2 regions of the Yersinia enterocolitica subsp. enterocolitica genome follow, and region 1 is predicted to be linked to the other one. Evidence: predicted binding sites of a transcription regulator. Region 1 holds the regulator's gene; the other holds the start of a gene.

Region 1 (7,897 bases):
ATGGCGGTTTGGGACAATTGCGCGATAACAACAGGAATAGCGAGAGCCAACAAGCTACGCGCTTCGACGATATACTTCTGCACGTATGCACCTTTATCTACCCATCGTTCTTCACGATGCATGGGTATAACCTAGTTATAATTTCAGTAGCGATAATTTATCGTTTTGTAACCGATAAATAAAATAGCGGGAAAACATAATACTCTCGGAACACGAAGAGTATAAAAGATTGTACCTCCTCGCAGTGCTTAAGCAATCCTTGTCATTCAGTTTCAATGAAATAACGCGAATACAGATTTTTAGTCTAAGTGGTTTGGTTTTCCTGATCTTCTGAGGCAAAATCAGGGCAGTGAAACTTTTTTTCTACAGATTTTTTTACAGATAAGAGGCATGGCGTATGTTTACCGGTATTGTTCAAGGCACCGCGCCAGTGGTTGCCATTGACGAGAAATCCAACTTCCGCACCCATGTGGTCGAAATGCCAACTGAGATGTTACCTGAATTAGCATTAGGTGCTTCAGTGGCCCACAATGGCTGCTGTTTGACAGTGACTGAGGTTAATGGAAATCGAGTCAGTTTTGATTTAATGAAGGAAACGCTGCGTATTACCAATTTGGGTGATATTAAAGTAGGCGATGTAGTTAATCTGGAGCGGGCCGCTAAATTTAGTGATGAAATTGGCGGCCATCTTATGTCCGGTCATATTATTTGTACCGCTGAAATAGCCAAAATATATACCTCAGAAAATAACCGTCAGATCTGGTTTCGACTGCCCAGCGACGATTTAATGAAATATGTATTACACAAAGGCTTTATCGGTATTGATGGCATCAGTCTGACCATTGGCGAGGTGGTGGGTAACCGTTTTTGCGTTCATTTGATTCCGGAAACACTGGCGCGAACCACATTAGGTAAAAAGCGACTGGGGCATCGGGTGAATATTGAAATAGACCCCCAAACACAGGCTGTAGTGGATACCGTTGAGCGGGTATTGGCGCAACGCGAAATTGCTCCGGTAGCAGCAGCTGAAAAAGTCGCTCGCGTATAAAATAATAAAAGGCAGGGCTGATGTGCTCCTGCCTTTTTAAGTCTGTCTTTTTAAAAGAGTATCACGTTAGATATTAACGAGCGACCCGAATACCGCCTTCTACCCCATTGGGGCTGAATAATACCTGCCACAATTGAATATCTCTGGCGCGGAATGCACCGGCACAGGCATTCAGATAATAGCTAAACATCCGCTCAAATCGAGGCGAGTAATTCTCAGCTAATTTTGGCCATGCGGCTTGGAAACGTTCATACCAGGCCATCAATGTTCGGTCGTAATCGGCCCCGAAATTATGCCAATCTTCCATGATGAAATAAGGCTCGCTGGCCTTGGCAATATGTTGTACCGACGGCAAACACCCATTGGGGAAAATATACTTATTAATCCACGGGTCAACACTCAGGTCAGTACGATTAGCGCCGATGGTATGTAGCAGAAATAAACCGTCAGGTTTTAAATTACGTTTAACTATCTCAAAATAGGTGCTGTAATTTTTAGGCCCAACATGTTCGAACATTCCCACCGAGACAATACGATCGAATTGTTCATCCAGGTCGCGATAATCTTGCAGCAAAATAGTGACATCCAAACCTTCACAGCGTTTTTGTGCCAATTTTTGCTGTTCAGCTGAAATAGTGACACCTGAAACCGACACCCCGAAATGGCGCGCGGCGTAAGCGGCTAGCCCACCCCAGCCACAACCGATATCGAGCAGCTTCATACCCGGTGCTAATTGCAGCTTCTCACAGATCATCTGCAATTTATTTTCCTGCGCTTGTTCAAGGGTGGCCGCATCTTTCCAATAGGCGCAAGAATATTGCATATTGGGGTCGAGCATTAGGCTAAACAGATCATTACCGAGATCGTAATGTTCTTTGCCGACAATCCAAGCTCGTTTCTTCGATTGCAAATTGATAATACGTGCGGCAGCAATGCGTAAAGTATCTTTGAAATGGTGTGGAAGTTGATGCTCCAGACCAGCTCTGAGAACGCGCTGGAAGAAAATATCCAGCCGATCGCATTCCCACCAGCCATCCATATAACTCTCACCTAATGCCAAAGATCCTTCTTGTAATACCCGCTTAAAGAAGTCTGGATTATTAACTCTAATATCGAAGGGACGTGAGCCATTGATTTCAATATCAGCGCGGCTCAGCATTTCTTGTACAATGCGAAACCACGGATTTTCTTGAATACTCTGGTCTTCTATACAGGATGAACTCATAGCTTCTCCATCACTTTCTTCTGACTTATGACCCGCGATAAAAACTATATGCGCAGATACATACCAATAAAGTTGGTGTTTGGTATCCATTACGGACAGAGGAAGATTAAGAAGAAACCCTAATTTAGGGCTGCTCATCCATAAGAGTAAATGTGACGCAATCCACGCGTCCAGCAAGTGCTTAAGATAATGCTTTTTTTAAATGATATTATAATCGGTTAAACCGAGTATAGGCTTGCCGGGAAGCTTTCTCAATACTAAATCTTTCCCGGCCAAAATTTCACTTAGTGACTATTTTTACAAGGAATTATGACTCCACGCAATTATAGTCATTATTATTAGTATGGACTTTTTCTTTCCTCAACGCATAACAATGAATGCCATATCCCAATGCGGCTAAAGCTACCGTTGACAGCATCACAGTGACGGTTGCCAGCAAAGGTTGGCTGATATAGGCCGACACCATCATGCTGGCAATAAAACACAAGCCCAGTTGTAGTGTGTTTTGCAACGCTGCTGCTTTACCCGTACTGGCAGGAAAGGGCATTAATGCATTTGCTACGGTAATAGGGTAGCAGGCACCATTCACAAGCGCCATTAAGCAGAACGGAATAAGTAAGGTCACCAGTGTTGGCGTCGTCAGCGTTGCTATCAGATAAAGTGCAATCATACTGATAGCATAACCGGCCAACAGCCACGGCAGTAGGGTGTTACCCTTGATTCGACTCAATGCACTACGGCAACCAAATCCCCCCAGTAGAAAGGCTACTGTTTGTGGAACATAACTCAAACCAATGACATTCGGGCTATATCCCATATCACCTAAAATAAAAGGTGAACCCGTTAGCCAGGCAAAAAAAACCGGCACTGCATGCAGCAAACATCATCACGTTGCCGCTGAATACCGGAGACTTCAGTAACTGCCAGAAACTAATGGCGTTTTTGCTTCTATCTACGTTATCCGGCGCTGTTTTTTTCCGTTCCTTAAGCAAGGCGGTCGGAATCAGTAGCAGCAGGGTAATCGCCAATAGCACGACAAAAATTGAGCGCCAGCTGAAATGGTTTAATAACCAGGCACCCAGTAATGGCGCGAGCGCAGGGGATAACGCCACTAATGGCATAATGGTCGCAAATACTCGGTTGGCCTTGCCGTCGCGATAGCGATCGACCACTAAGGCTTGCCAGCTCACCGCAGCGGAACAGACCCCCACCGCCTGAATAAAGCGCAAAACCAATAACTGCGCCGCAGTTTCAACCCATAAAATCCCCAGGCAGCCGATAGCAAATAACCCTAACCCTGCTAACAGCACCGGTTTGCGGCCTATTTTGTCCGAAACGGGTCCCCAGATAAGTTGGGCGATCGCGAAACCCGCGAGAAAGATACTAAGGCTGGCGCTGATGGAGCCGGCGGAGGTTTGGAGTTCTTGTTGCATGGCACCAAAGGCGGGCAAATACATGTCAGTGGCCAGATACCCCAACATGCTCAAACCGGCCAGGTAGAACATGAAGCTCGATGTTGTTTTCATTGTTGTTTCTCATTATATCCTTCGTCCTTGAAACCGCAGGGGTGTTAGCTGCTCTTACTTACCCGCATCACTTATTGATATAAGCTCATCGGGATGTGTTCGTTTGCTGCCTGCCTGTGGTTCCAATGACTTTGGCTAAATTATAGTTTTTGCAGGTAAAACTTTTGTTATCGAAAATTAATTGCGGGGGCATTCTAACGACGCGATATTCTGTTGTGAAACGGTAATATTTGCGCCATGCTATCAAAAAAATTGATGTCAAAAATTCCGTTTAAAGGAAGCGCAAAACCATGTGGTCAGAATACTCATTAGATGTGGTGGATGCTGTTGCGCGCACCGGGAGTTTCAGCGCTGCTGCGCAAGAATTGCACCGCGTACCGTCTGCGATAAGTTATACCGTGCGTCAATTGGAGGAGTGGTTGGCTGTGCCGCTATTTGCGCGCCGCCATCGGGATGTAGAATTGACCGAAGCAGGCAAAGTTTTTATTAAAGAATCGCGTGATGTTATCAAAAAAATGAATGACACACGTCGTCAATGTCAACAAGTGGCGAATGGCTGGCGCGGGCAATTAAATATCGTGGTCGATAAAATTGTCAAACCTCAGCGAAGCCGCCGTTTAGTGCTGGATTTTTATCGCCATTTTCCCGATATCGAATTGCGGGTGCGTTATGAAGTCTTTAACGGCGTTTGGGATGCGCTGGCGGATGGGCAAGCGGATATGGCCATTGGTGCGACGCGTGCCATCCCGGTTGGCGGGCGGTTCGTCTTCCGTGACATGGGTTTTCTGACCTGGCATTGCGTAGTAAGTATCAATCACCCTTTAGCGCAGCTAACCGGGCCACTTAACGACGATCAGTTGCGGCCTTATCCCTCCCTCTGTTTAGAGGATACTGCGCGAAATTTGCCGAAACGAGATACCTGGACGTTGGATAACCAACAGCGATTAGTGGCACCGGATTGGGCGACGGGCATAGACTGTCTGTGTGAGGGGTTATGTATTGGCATGGTGCCCGCTCATATGGTATCGCCCCTGATTGCACAAGGGAAACTGGCAGCCTTAACACTCGCTGACCCCTTACCTGCTAGCCCGTGTTGCTTGACGTGGGAGCAGAATAACCATTCCCCGGCCTTAGCCTGGATGTTGGAATATTTGGGTGACAGTGTCACGTTAAATGATGAGTGGCTAAGAGATGCTAATGGCACGGATAATGAGCTTCGGCAGAATTAGCCGCCGGTAACAGGGCGCTACCGGCAGACTAAATGTTTAGCGATGATAACTGTGCTTAGCGACGATAATCGCGGAATGGGCCATCAGCAACAGAACGACGTTCGACTAGTTTTGGATGTACTTCAATGGTTTGAGGGTCTTCGCGTTTGCTGACAATTCTGTCGAGCAACATAGCAAAAGCCGTTTCACCCAATCGCTCTTTCGGCTGATGAATGGTGGTCAACGCCGGCGAGAAATAGCGCGCATTACGCACATTGTCATACCCGATCACCGAAATATCTTGTGGTACACGCAAACCTAATTCATCTGCGGCGCATATCGCGCCCATTGCCATAATATCGCCACCACAGAATACAGCAGTCGGACGATGCTTTTGTGTCAGAATTTGATGCATGGCTTTATAGCCGGATTCTGGCTCAAAATCACCTTGAACCACCCATTCTTCTCGCAGGGTGATGTTGGCCTCCTCTAATGCTTTTAGGAAGCCCTGATGGCGACCGCCACCGGTATTACGCGATAGCTGGCCGGGGATAGCCCCGATATCGCGGTGACCACGCTCAATAAGATAACGGCCAGCTAAATAACCGCCTTCGAATGCATTATCAATAATCGAATCGGTAAAATCGCCACGGGCGGTTCCCCAATCCATCACTACCATTGGAATATTGCGATAATCCTCTAACATTCCCAGTAGCTGTTCCGGATATTCAGAACACATCACCAATAAGCCATCAACACGCTTTTGTGCCAGCATCGCCAAATAGGCTTTTTGCTTGTCCAGATTATTATGAGAGTTACATAAAATCAGAGTGTAGCCTTTGCTATAACAGCTATTTTCAACCGCTTCGATCACTTCAGCAAAATAGGGGGCTTCGCTGGATGTCGCCAACAAGCCAATTGATTTAGTGTGATTAACTTTCAAACTGCGCGCCACAGCACTCGGTGAATAATGCAGTTCTTTAATGGCTGCCCACACAGCGGCCTTGGTGTTTTCGGCGACGAAACGAGTTTTGTTGATAACGTGCGAAACGGTGGTAGTAGACACACCCGCGTGTTTGGCCACATCTTTAATCGTTGCCATAAAAAGAATGACTCCTAAGCTCACCTGTTACAGCAGGTAAGTATTATGTTAATCGTTTGCCTGCATGACTCGAACACCGCTCAGACAGAAACAAGATAGTAGGCTGGAGAGCTAAGTCAGATGGTCGTCTGAGAGTATTTATTAGACGTTATTAGTCGGCATACAGTTATGAACTGCGAATTTTGGCTGATCTGGAGGAAAAGTGGAAGAGGTAATCAATGTTATAAAGTGCGTAATGGGCACAAGATTTTTTTTCTTAACTGTGGGAAAATAATTTAACGCACTAACTATGTGCCTTTACCCTACTAAAATAAACCGGCTGAGGAGTTCTTATGGATACCAATCTGAAAATGTCGCTGATTACGACTGTTGGTGCACTGGCGATGATTATTGCCTTTAGCTTCGTGGCGGTCATGAATTAATTAAGCCGCGTGCCGGTGTGAAGTGATAAGTAGGGCGGTTAACCCGCCCTTAATTATTTCTGTTGGTAATATGATTACCCGGCGTCTTTTGCTTCTTGTCTTATCAGGCTAAGTTTTTCTCAACGAAAGACCAATTCACCAGCGCCCAGAAATTCTCCAGATATTTTGGTCGCGCATTACGATAATCAATATAGTAAGCGTGCTCCCATACATCCACAGTTAACAATGGCTTATCAGCGGTCGTCAGCGGTGTCGCCGCATTTGATGTGCTGACAATAGCTAACGTGCCATCCGTTTTTTTGACCAGCCAGGTCCAGCCCGCGCCAAAGTTTTTTACCGCCGCATCAGTAAATTGCGCTTTAAATTCAGCAAAAGATCCAAAGGATTGATTAATGGCATCGGCGACTTTTCCTGTCGGCTCGCCGCCGCCATTAGGTGATAAACAGTGCCAGTAAAAGGTGTGGTTCCAAACTTGAGCTGCATTGTTAAAAATACCGCCACTGGAGGTTTTGACAATCTCCTCCAAGGATTTACCTGCAAACTCAGTATCCTTGATCAGGTTATTGAGGTTTACCACATAGGTGTTGTGGTGCTTGCCGTAATGGTATTCCAGCGTTTCAGCAGAAATGTGCGGTTCCAGTGCATTTTGTGCATAAGGTAATGCCGGTAATTCAAAAGACATAGCTCTCTCCTTTCGGGGTTGCTCAGGGTGTTTGCTCCTCAAATCCGAACGTTAGCTCACTAAGATGTGGTGAGGAGCGGTTAAAATCGTAATTGTTGTATTTTTATTGTGGGCATTAATTTTAACAACTTTTAACAGGAATGACAGGCATAACCATATTATTTGATGGGATATTGGCTGGTTGAAGTTTGACAGGTATGTTTGACAGGTATACAAGCACCCGATAGGGCTACCGGGTGCGGTGCTTGGTTTAGCGGATAGTTTTCGGTGTCACAACACGACGAGCGCCGACATAATGATCTTGCCAGTAGTCGTTGTCTAGCATGCTGATACGAATTTCTTCACCGGTGCGTGGTGACTGAATAAATTTGCCGTTGCCTAAATAAACGCCGACATGATCAGCAACACCGCGATTAGCAATATTGAAGAACACTAAATCACCACTTTCTAATTCAGCGCGTTTAACCGGTGCTGCATCGCGCAAATGATACATTTCATTAGCAGTACGTGGCATTTTTATTCTGATGACATCTTTATAGGCGTAGTAAATAAGCCCGCTGCAATCAAAACCGGTATTAGGGGAGGTGCCACCCCAGCGATAAGGTTTCCCTACTTGCTTCATCAGTTTGCTCATTGCGGTCTGTTTAGCATGCTGATAGCGCTTTTTATGCGCAGGGCTGAGTT
Region 2 (7,897 bases), 1.5 Mb from region 1:
CGGCCAGCGCCGACCAGAGGCCAATACTATCCAATTGCTGACAGGTGCCGTGCGCCAAAGCAATGGCACGGGCATCAAAACCCGGATGCTGCCTGCTATCAGGACGTTGCGCTTCAACCAGCGCCACCGGCATCTTCCCATGCGTAAGGGATGAAATAGCCAGCGCCAATGTTGCACCGGCCATACCGCCACCGACAATTATCACGCTCATCAGTTATCTCGCTGCTGCCATAAGGGCTTCAATCTCATCGGGATCTTTTACCACACTGGCGGTCAGATTTTCATTACCCTCTGCGGTAATCACGATGTCATCTTCAATCCGAATACCAATACCACGATATTGCGGTGGAACATCGGCATCTGGCGCAATATATAAGCCCGGCTCAATGGTCAGCACCATACCAGGTTCAAGAATACGACCACGGTCACTGTTGATATAATCGCCGACATCATGCACATCCAACCCCAGCCAGTGGCTCAGGCCGTGCATAAAGAATGGCTTGTGTGCCTGTTCGGCAATAAGCTGCTCGATATCTCCTTTCAGGATGCCCAAATCAACCAAGCCGGTGATCATAATCCGCACAACCTGCTCAGTGACTTCGCGGATACTGGTGCCTGGCCGGAACAGCTCCAGTGCTTTGTTAATGGAGGCCAGCACGATGTCATAAATCTCGCGTTGCGCGGGAGTGAATTTGCCATTAACCGGGAAAGTACGCGTAATATCACCGGCATAGCCCTGATATTCACAACCCGCATCAATCAGCACCAATTCACCATCCCGCAGTTCGCACTCATTTTCGGTGTAATGCAGAATGCAGCCGTTCTCACCGCCGCCGACAATGGTGTTATAGGCCGGATAACGCGCACCATAACGGGTAAACTCATGCAGAATTTCCCCTTCCAACTGGTATTCGAACATTCCTGGGCGGCATTTCTCCATCGCACGGGTATGGGCTAACGCGCTGATTTCACCGGCTCGACGCAGCACAGCAATTTCTTCCTCTGACTTAAACAGACGCATCTCATGCAGCCATGGCCGCCAGTCAGTCAACGTTGCGGGTGCGCGTAGATTTTTACGAAAACCGTTACGTAACTTTTCCAGCGCCGCAAAAACAATTTTATCTGCATAATCATATTGCCCCTGCGCGTGATAAATCACATCAAGGCGATTAAGCAGCAAATAGAGTTGCTCGTCGATTTCATCGAAAGGTAATGCGCGATCAACACCCAACTTCTCAGGTGCGGCCTCTTGCCCTAAACGGCGGCCAAACCAGATTTCAGCGGTTAAATCCCGCACCCGGTTAAACAGCACGCTGTGGTTGTGAGTCTCATCGCTTTTCACCAGAATCAGCACCGCTTGCGGCTCATTAAAGCCCGTCAGATAGCTGAAATCGCTATTCTGCCGATATGGATATTCGGAATCCGCGCTGCGCGTGGCCTCTGGTGCGGCAAAAATAATAGCAGCACTGCCCGGGGCCATCTTCGCCAACAGCGCTTGACGGCGGTTCTGGTATTCTTGCTGAGTCATTACACTCTCCTGAAATATCCGATTTTTATCATTTAACGCATAACACTGATTCGTCTAGTGTAATGTCGGCTTGCGTATTTCCGGTGCAGTCGGTTTTTCTTGGGTAAATTCGATATGACACAAGATAGCCGCGACACGGACATACTCAATGACTTCTTCCAGCGATTGAGCCAATTCTTCCTGATCTTCATCTTCGTCATACCCTAACTGAGCGATATTCCGTAAATCATCAATGGCCTCACCCACTTCATCTTTCACTTGCGCCAACTTCGGTTGCAGCATTCCAAGCCCTAACAGGAAATGGTTTACCCAGCCGGATAATGCATCAGCACGGTCAAAAACAGTCACTTCTTCCCCTTCAGGAATCAGCAACTGGAACATAAAACCTTCGTTTTCCAGCGCTTCTTGTGTTGCTTCATGTAACTGTTGTAACGGCAAACCCAGGGCTTGTGAGAAGGCAATACCCTCATTGGTCAAGTCATGCACCAGTGCGCGCCAGCCATCGTCTTTACTGCCTCCGCACAGCATGCCGCTGATCAGGCCATGCATTTCAGCCGGGGTTAATGCCACTGCTTGCTGGTTCAATGCCAGGGCCAGTGATTGGTAAGTTGGTAATGTATTCTCTATAGACATGCGTATTGGTCATCGTTGGCAGGATAAGTTCGTGTTATGCTACCACCAAGAAAGGTCGCTATACCAGAAAACGCAATGCACTATATCCTATAGATTTCAAGATGCAGGAAGCGGCAAAGCCTCTTGTCACTTGAAAAATAATGGATATATACCCTAAATAATTCGAGTTGCAGGAAAGCGGCAATTGAGTGAATCCCGCTGAGTTGACGCCAGTCAATGATTCGGGCGAGCGAGAGCAGCCACCGCATATGCAGCTTGAAGGATGACGGGTATAAAGGGGTTGTATCTTGGTATTGAGATATATATAGTGACGCCCGCTTTGCAGCTACGAGCATTTTGCCTCTGGTTTTCAGGGCTGGCGCGAAATTAGTCAGGAAGGTGGCATGTCTGCACAACCAGTAGATATTCAAATTTTTGGTCGCTCGTTAAGAGTTAATTGTCCGCCAGAACAACAAGACGCGTTGAACATGGCCGCAGAAGATCTTAACCAACGGTTGCAAGATCTGAAAGTTCGCACTAGAGTCACCAATACTGAGCAGTTAGTTTTCATCGCGGCATTGAACGTATGTCACGAATTAGCTCAGGAAAGGTTGAAAACCCGTGACTATGCATCCAATATGGAGCAACGTATTCGGATGCTACAACAGACCATTGAACAGGCATTGCTTGAACAAGGTCGCATCTCTGAACGTCAGGATGCACAGTTTGAATAAATCTCTGTTGAATGATAGATTCAGCAGAGAGTAAAGAATTTCTCTGAGGTGTTCGTCAGCGGGTCAGTCCCCTGAGCCGATATTTAATACCAACAGAATGTAGTGCCTCCGTAACCGGTGCGCATGCTCGGTCCGCCGAGAAGCCTTAAGGTTGCGACGCTGCGTTCACCTTGAACCATGGGTTCAAGGGTTACAGCCTGCGGCGGCATCTCGGAGATCCCTTTCTTATCGTGTAACACGTATTTACGGTTATCACGTTCGTTCTGATACAGGCAATTTTCCTCTCACTTACCTCAGCTGCATATCTTTTATACCCTCAATAATTCGAGTTTCAGGAAGGCGGCAAGAGAGTGAGTCCAAATGAACTTACATAAGTAAGTGATTCGGGTAATTGAGCGTAGCCAACGCATATGCAACTTGAAGTATGATGGGTATAACATGCCTCTAAATCCGCAGCATGCCCTTGAGCGGCAAAAAATTCGCAGTGAAATCCGTGAGCGTCGGCGTCTTTTGACTCCTGAGCAACAACAACAATCCGCCAATCTCGCCGCCAGACAAATCGCTTCCCACGACAAAATTCAGCAAGCCAATACTATTGCACTCTTTCTCTCTTTCGATGGCGAGTTAGATACCGCTCCTGTTATCGAATTATTGTGGCAGCAGAAAAAACAGATTTATCTGCCGGTACTTCATCCTTTCTGTCCCGGCCATTTGTTGTTTCTCCACTATCGTCCTGATAGCCAGCTCATTCGTAATCGCCTGAACATTCTGGAGCCTCAATTAGATGTGCGCGATGTCTTGCCATTAAAACGACTGGATGTCGTGATAACTCCGCTGGTGGCGTTTGATCAAGATGGACAACGTTTAGGTATGGGGGGCGGATTCTATGACCGTACGCTACAAAACTGGCAGCAGGGTGGCCCCTATCCTATTGGTTTGGCTCATGATTGCCAGCAGGTAGAGCACTTACCGAGTGAACATTGGGATGTGCCGTTACCAGAGATTGTGACACCGACAAAGGTGTGGCAGTGGTAAGGTGGCCTACGCAACGATATAAAAAATAACAACAAACCCGGCATCAGCAGATACCGGGTTGTCGGTTACTATTCGCGCTACCAATATAATAAATATCAGTACAATAGGCGCGAGCGAATAGTCCCCGGAATCGCTTTCATTGCCTGCAAGGCTTTTTCTGCATTTTCCGCATCATCAGTCTCAACGTCGATAACGACATAACCAATATCAGCGCTGGTTTGCAAATACTGCGCGGCAATGTTGACATTCTGCTCAGCAAAGATTTTGTTGATGCTGGTCAGGATGCCTGGGCGGTTCTCATGGATATGCAGCAAGCGGCGAGTGTTATCACCGTGCGCTGGCAGAGAAACTTCCGGGAAGTTAACCGCAGACAGCGTTGAGCCGTTGTCGGAATACTTCGCCAGTTTACCGGCGACTTCATCACCGATATTTTCCTGCGCTTCTTGAGTTGAACCACCAATGTGTGGGGTCAATAGCACATTATCAAACTCGCACAATGGTGAATTGAACGGGTCTTTATTGGTTGCTGGTTCTTCAGGGAAAACGTCGATTGCCGCCCCTGCCAGATGATTGCTCGCCAGCGCATCACAGAGTGCCGGGATATCAACCACCGTTCCGCGTGAGGCATTGATCAACATCGCGCCCGGTTTCATCAGAGCTAACTGCTCAGGGCCAATCATATTTTTGGTGGAGTGGTTTTCTGGCACATGCAAGCTAATCACATCACTCATATTCAGCAAGTCAGACAGATGACGTACCTGCTGTGCATTCCCCAACGACAGTTTATTTTCAATATCGTAGAAGAACACTTTCATGCCGACACTTTCAGCCAAAATACCTAACTGAGTCCCGATATGACCATAGCCGATAATACCCAGTTTTTTACCACGGGCTTCATAGGAACCGACTGCCAGTTTGTTCCACTCGCCACGGTGCGCTTTGGCGTTGGCGGATGGAATACCACGGAACATCAGCAGTAACTCGCCCAGTACCATTTCGGCTACCGAACGGGTATTGGAGAAAGGTGCATTGAATACCGGCACACCACGTTTAGTCGCCGCTTTTAAATCAACCTGATTGGTACCGATACAGAAACAACCGACTGCAACCAACTTTTCTGCTGCAGCAAAGACTTCTTCGGACAGATGCGTGCGCGATCGAATCCCGATGAAATGGGCATCACGAATAGATTCTTTCAGTGATTCGGTGTCTAAGGCACCTTTATGATATTCAATATTGCTATAACCGGCTGCACGCAGATTATCAACCGTGCTCTGGTGCACCCCTTCCACTAACAGAAACTTAATTCTGTCTTTCTCCAGTGATACTTTTGCCATGTCCCCGACCCTATTTTCAGACTTCAGATGTGGCTGCCGATATCGAATGAATCCGGTCAGCACCCAGTCAACATAACAAATATTTCGCTGGCAGCAATACAAACGATTGCCTTGCTGTCAGCATAACAAACAGTGCAAATGTTAATTTATGGAATAAAAAACTGGCAGGAAGTGAGTTAATGGCAGGTTAAGAAAATGAAATGAGTAAATGTGATATATATCACCAAATTTAACCATTTTAAGAAAAGAGTTTTAAAGGCAAAAATTATCAGGATGAAGCAACCAAACCTCATCCTGAATACATATTAGCTGATCACTTAAGTTCTACGGTTTTAACACCATCGGCAGTGCCAATTAGTGCAACATCAGCACCTCGGTTGGCAAATAGCCCCACAGTGACAACACCGGCAATATTATTAATTTTATTTTCAAGCGCAATGGCATCCAAAATAGTCAGATTATGGACATCCAAAATAACATTGCCGTTATCAGTCAAAACATTCTGGCGATATTCAGGTAACCCGCCTAATTTCACCAGTTCACGCGCCACATAAGAACGCGCCATTGGGATAACTTCGACCGGCAACGGGAATTTACCCAGCACATCAACCTGTTTGGAAGCATCGGCAATACAGATGAATTTACGCGCAATGGCCGCAATGATTTTCTCGCGGGTCAGAGCCGCACCGCCGCCTTTGATCATCTGCATTTGGCTGTTAATTTCATCAGCACCGTCGACATAAATGTCCAGCTCGTCCACTTCGTTGCAATCAAATACCTGAATGCCATAACTTTTCAGTTTAGCGGTAGAGGCATCAGAGCTAGAAACAGCCCCTTCGATCTGGCCTTTAATGGAAGCAAGAGCATCGATAAAATGTGCCGCAGTTGAGCCAGTACCGACCCCAACGATAGTGCCAGGTTTGACATATTCTAATGCTGCCCAGCCCACTGCTTTTTTAAGTTCATCCTGAGTCATGGTAAGTTCACGCCTTGATGTGAAAGAAAACCTGACGTCATTATAGAGCATATTAAGTGATAAAACGTCGCAATAAAGCCAACTCGTGTGATGGTTAATTTTAGCTGGATCACAGTTATGCCGGTTTATTTGTGGCGAGCCCCGCGGCATTCCGACATAGATAAATGATCAAAATGTGGCATAGTGCGGTATTAACTTAATATTTGGAGAGATGACTCCGATGAAACGCCCAGACTACCGTACGCTACAAGCGCTGGACGCGGTGATCCGTGAACGCGGTTTTGAACGCGCTGCACAAAAACTTTGCATCACCCAATCGGCGGTATCTCAACGCATTAAGCAGTTGGAGAATCTGTTCGGTCAACCACTGTTGGTGCGCACTGTGCCCCCCCGTCCAACTGAGCAAGGGCAGAAACTGCTCGCCTTGCTGCATCAGGTCGAATTGCTGGAAGAAGAGTGGCTCGGCAATGATAACGGCGGCGATACACCGCTGCTGCTGTCATTGGCGGTCAACGCCGACAGCCTGGCAACCTGGCTCCTGCCAGCCTTAAAACCGGTGTTGGCCGACTCCCCTATCCGGCTAAATTTACAAGTCGAAGATGAAACTCGAACTCAAGAACGGTTACGTCGTGGCGAAGTGGTAGGTGCGGTCAGTATCCAACCTCAGCCGCTGCCAAGCTGCCTGGTTGATCAGCTCGGCGCACTGGATTACCTGTTTGTTGCTTCAAAACCCTTTGCAGAACGTTATTTCCCCAATGGCGTGACCCGCTCGGCATTGCTGAAAGCACCTGCGGTGGCCTTTGACCATTTGGATGATATGCATCAGGCGTTTTTACAGCAGAATTTCGATTTGTCGCCGGGCAGCGTGCCCTGCCATATCGTTAACTCGTCAGAAGCGTTTGTACAGTTAGCAAGACAAGGCACTACCTGCTGTATGATCCCGCATCTGCAAATTGAAAAAGAGTTGGCATCCGGTGAATTAATTAATCTGACGCCGGGATTATTGCAACGGAGAATGCTGTTCTGGCATCGATTCGCGCCAGAAAGCCGGACGATGAGAAAAGTAACTGACGCCCTATTATCTTACGGGCGTCAGGTATTACGGCAAGACTAGCTTATTTGACGGCAGTGGCTGGCGTGTTAGAGCTGGTTTTTAGCTCAAATACCACATCAACCTGATCATCAAAATGAATGGTCTGTTGTTCGTAAGTTTGGGCGGCATCATTGGCTGGTGCAGCTTCGGCACTCTTGAACATACGCGCTACTGGCATTGGCTGGTAGTTAGCAACATGGTAACGAATGCTGTATACCGGCCCTAATTTCACCTTAAAACCATCTGCCAATGCACCCGCCTGACTAATGGCATTTTCAATAGCCTTTTTACGCGCCTGTTCACGGTAAGTGTCCGGATTGGCAACACCCAATTCCACGGCACGAATCTCATTCAGACCTGATTTTAACGCACCATCCAGCAACTCATTTAACTTATCCAGTTGGCGCAGTGTCACCTGAACCTGACGTACCGCACGGTAGCCCTTCAAGACAGCTTCACCGGTTTTTTGATAATCGTATTCAGGTTGAGTACGAATATTGGCAGCATTGATATCTTTTTTCTCAATGCCACTCTTACGCAGAAAATCAAAATATTGTGCGACGCGGGTATCTGCCTGTTTTT

What was found. Region 1 encodes PurR, which represses purine synthesis genes. Its sites were predicted from a motif close to CANGCAAACGTTTGCNTG; they were not measured.
Positions count from the first base shown of each region.
Region 2: serA (phosphoglycerate dehydrogenase) is a predicted target of PurR. The motif match lies at 5,342-5,359, and genes of this name have one in related genera.

Region 1 is NZ_LR590469.1:947,161-955,057, forward strand. It holds gene FGL26_RS04400 (MATE family efflux transporter) at 1-83, opposite strand, end outside; gene FGL26_RS04410 (riboflavin synthase) at 398-1,048, shown strand; gene cfa (cyclopropane fatty acyl phospholipid synthase) at 1,122-2,273, opposite strand; partial or broken gene punC (purine nucleoside transporter PunC) at 2,581-3,799, opposite strand; gene punR (DNA-binding transcriptional activator PunR) at 4,090-5,028, shown strand; gene purR (HTH-type transcriptional repressor PurR) at 5,084-6,109, opposite strand; gene cydH (cytochrome bd-I oxidase subunit CydH) at 6,442-6,531, shown strand; gene sodB (superoxide dismutase [Fe]) at 6,635-7,213, opposite strand; gene FGL26_RS04445 (C40 family peptidase) at 7,464-7,897, opposite strand, start outside.
Region 2 is NZ_LR590469.1:2,450,475-2,458,371, forward strand. It holds gene ubiH (2-octaprenyl-6-methoxyphenyl hydroxylase) at 1-211, opposite strand, end outside; gene pepP (Xaa-Pro aminopeptidase) at 215-1,528, opposite strand; gene FGL26_RS11685 (YecA/YgfB family protein) at 1,583-2,161, opposite strand; gene zapA (cell division protein ZapA) at 2,545-2,874, shown strand; RNA gene ssrS (6S RNA) at 2,912-3,095, shown strand; gene FGL26_RS11700 (5-formyltetrahydrofolate cyclo-ligase) at 3,313-3,909, shown strand; gene serA (phosphoglycerate dehydrogenase) at 4,005-5,246, opposite strand; gene rpiA (ribose-5-phosphate isomerase RpiA) at 5,560-6,222, opposite strand; gene FGL26_RS11715 (LysR family transcriptional regulator ArgP) at 6,443-7,336, shown strand; gene FGL26_RS11720 (oxidative stress defense protein) at 7,338-7,897, opposite strand, start outside.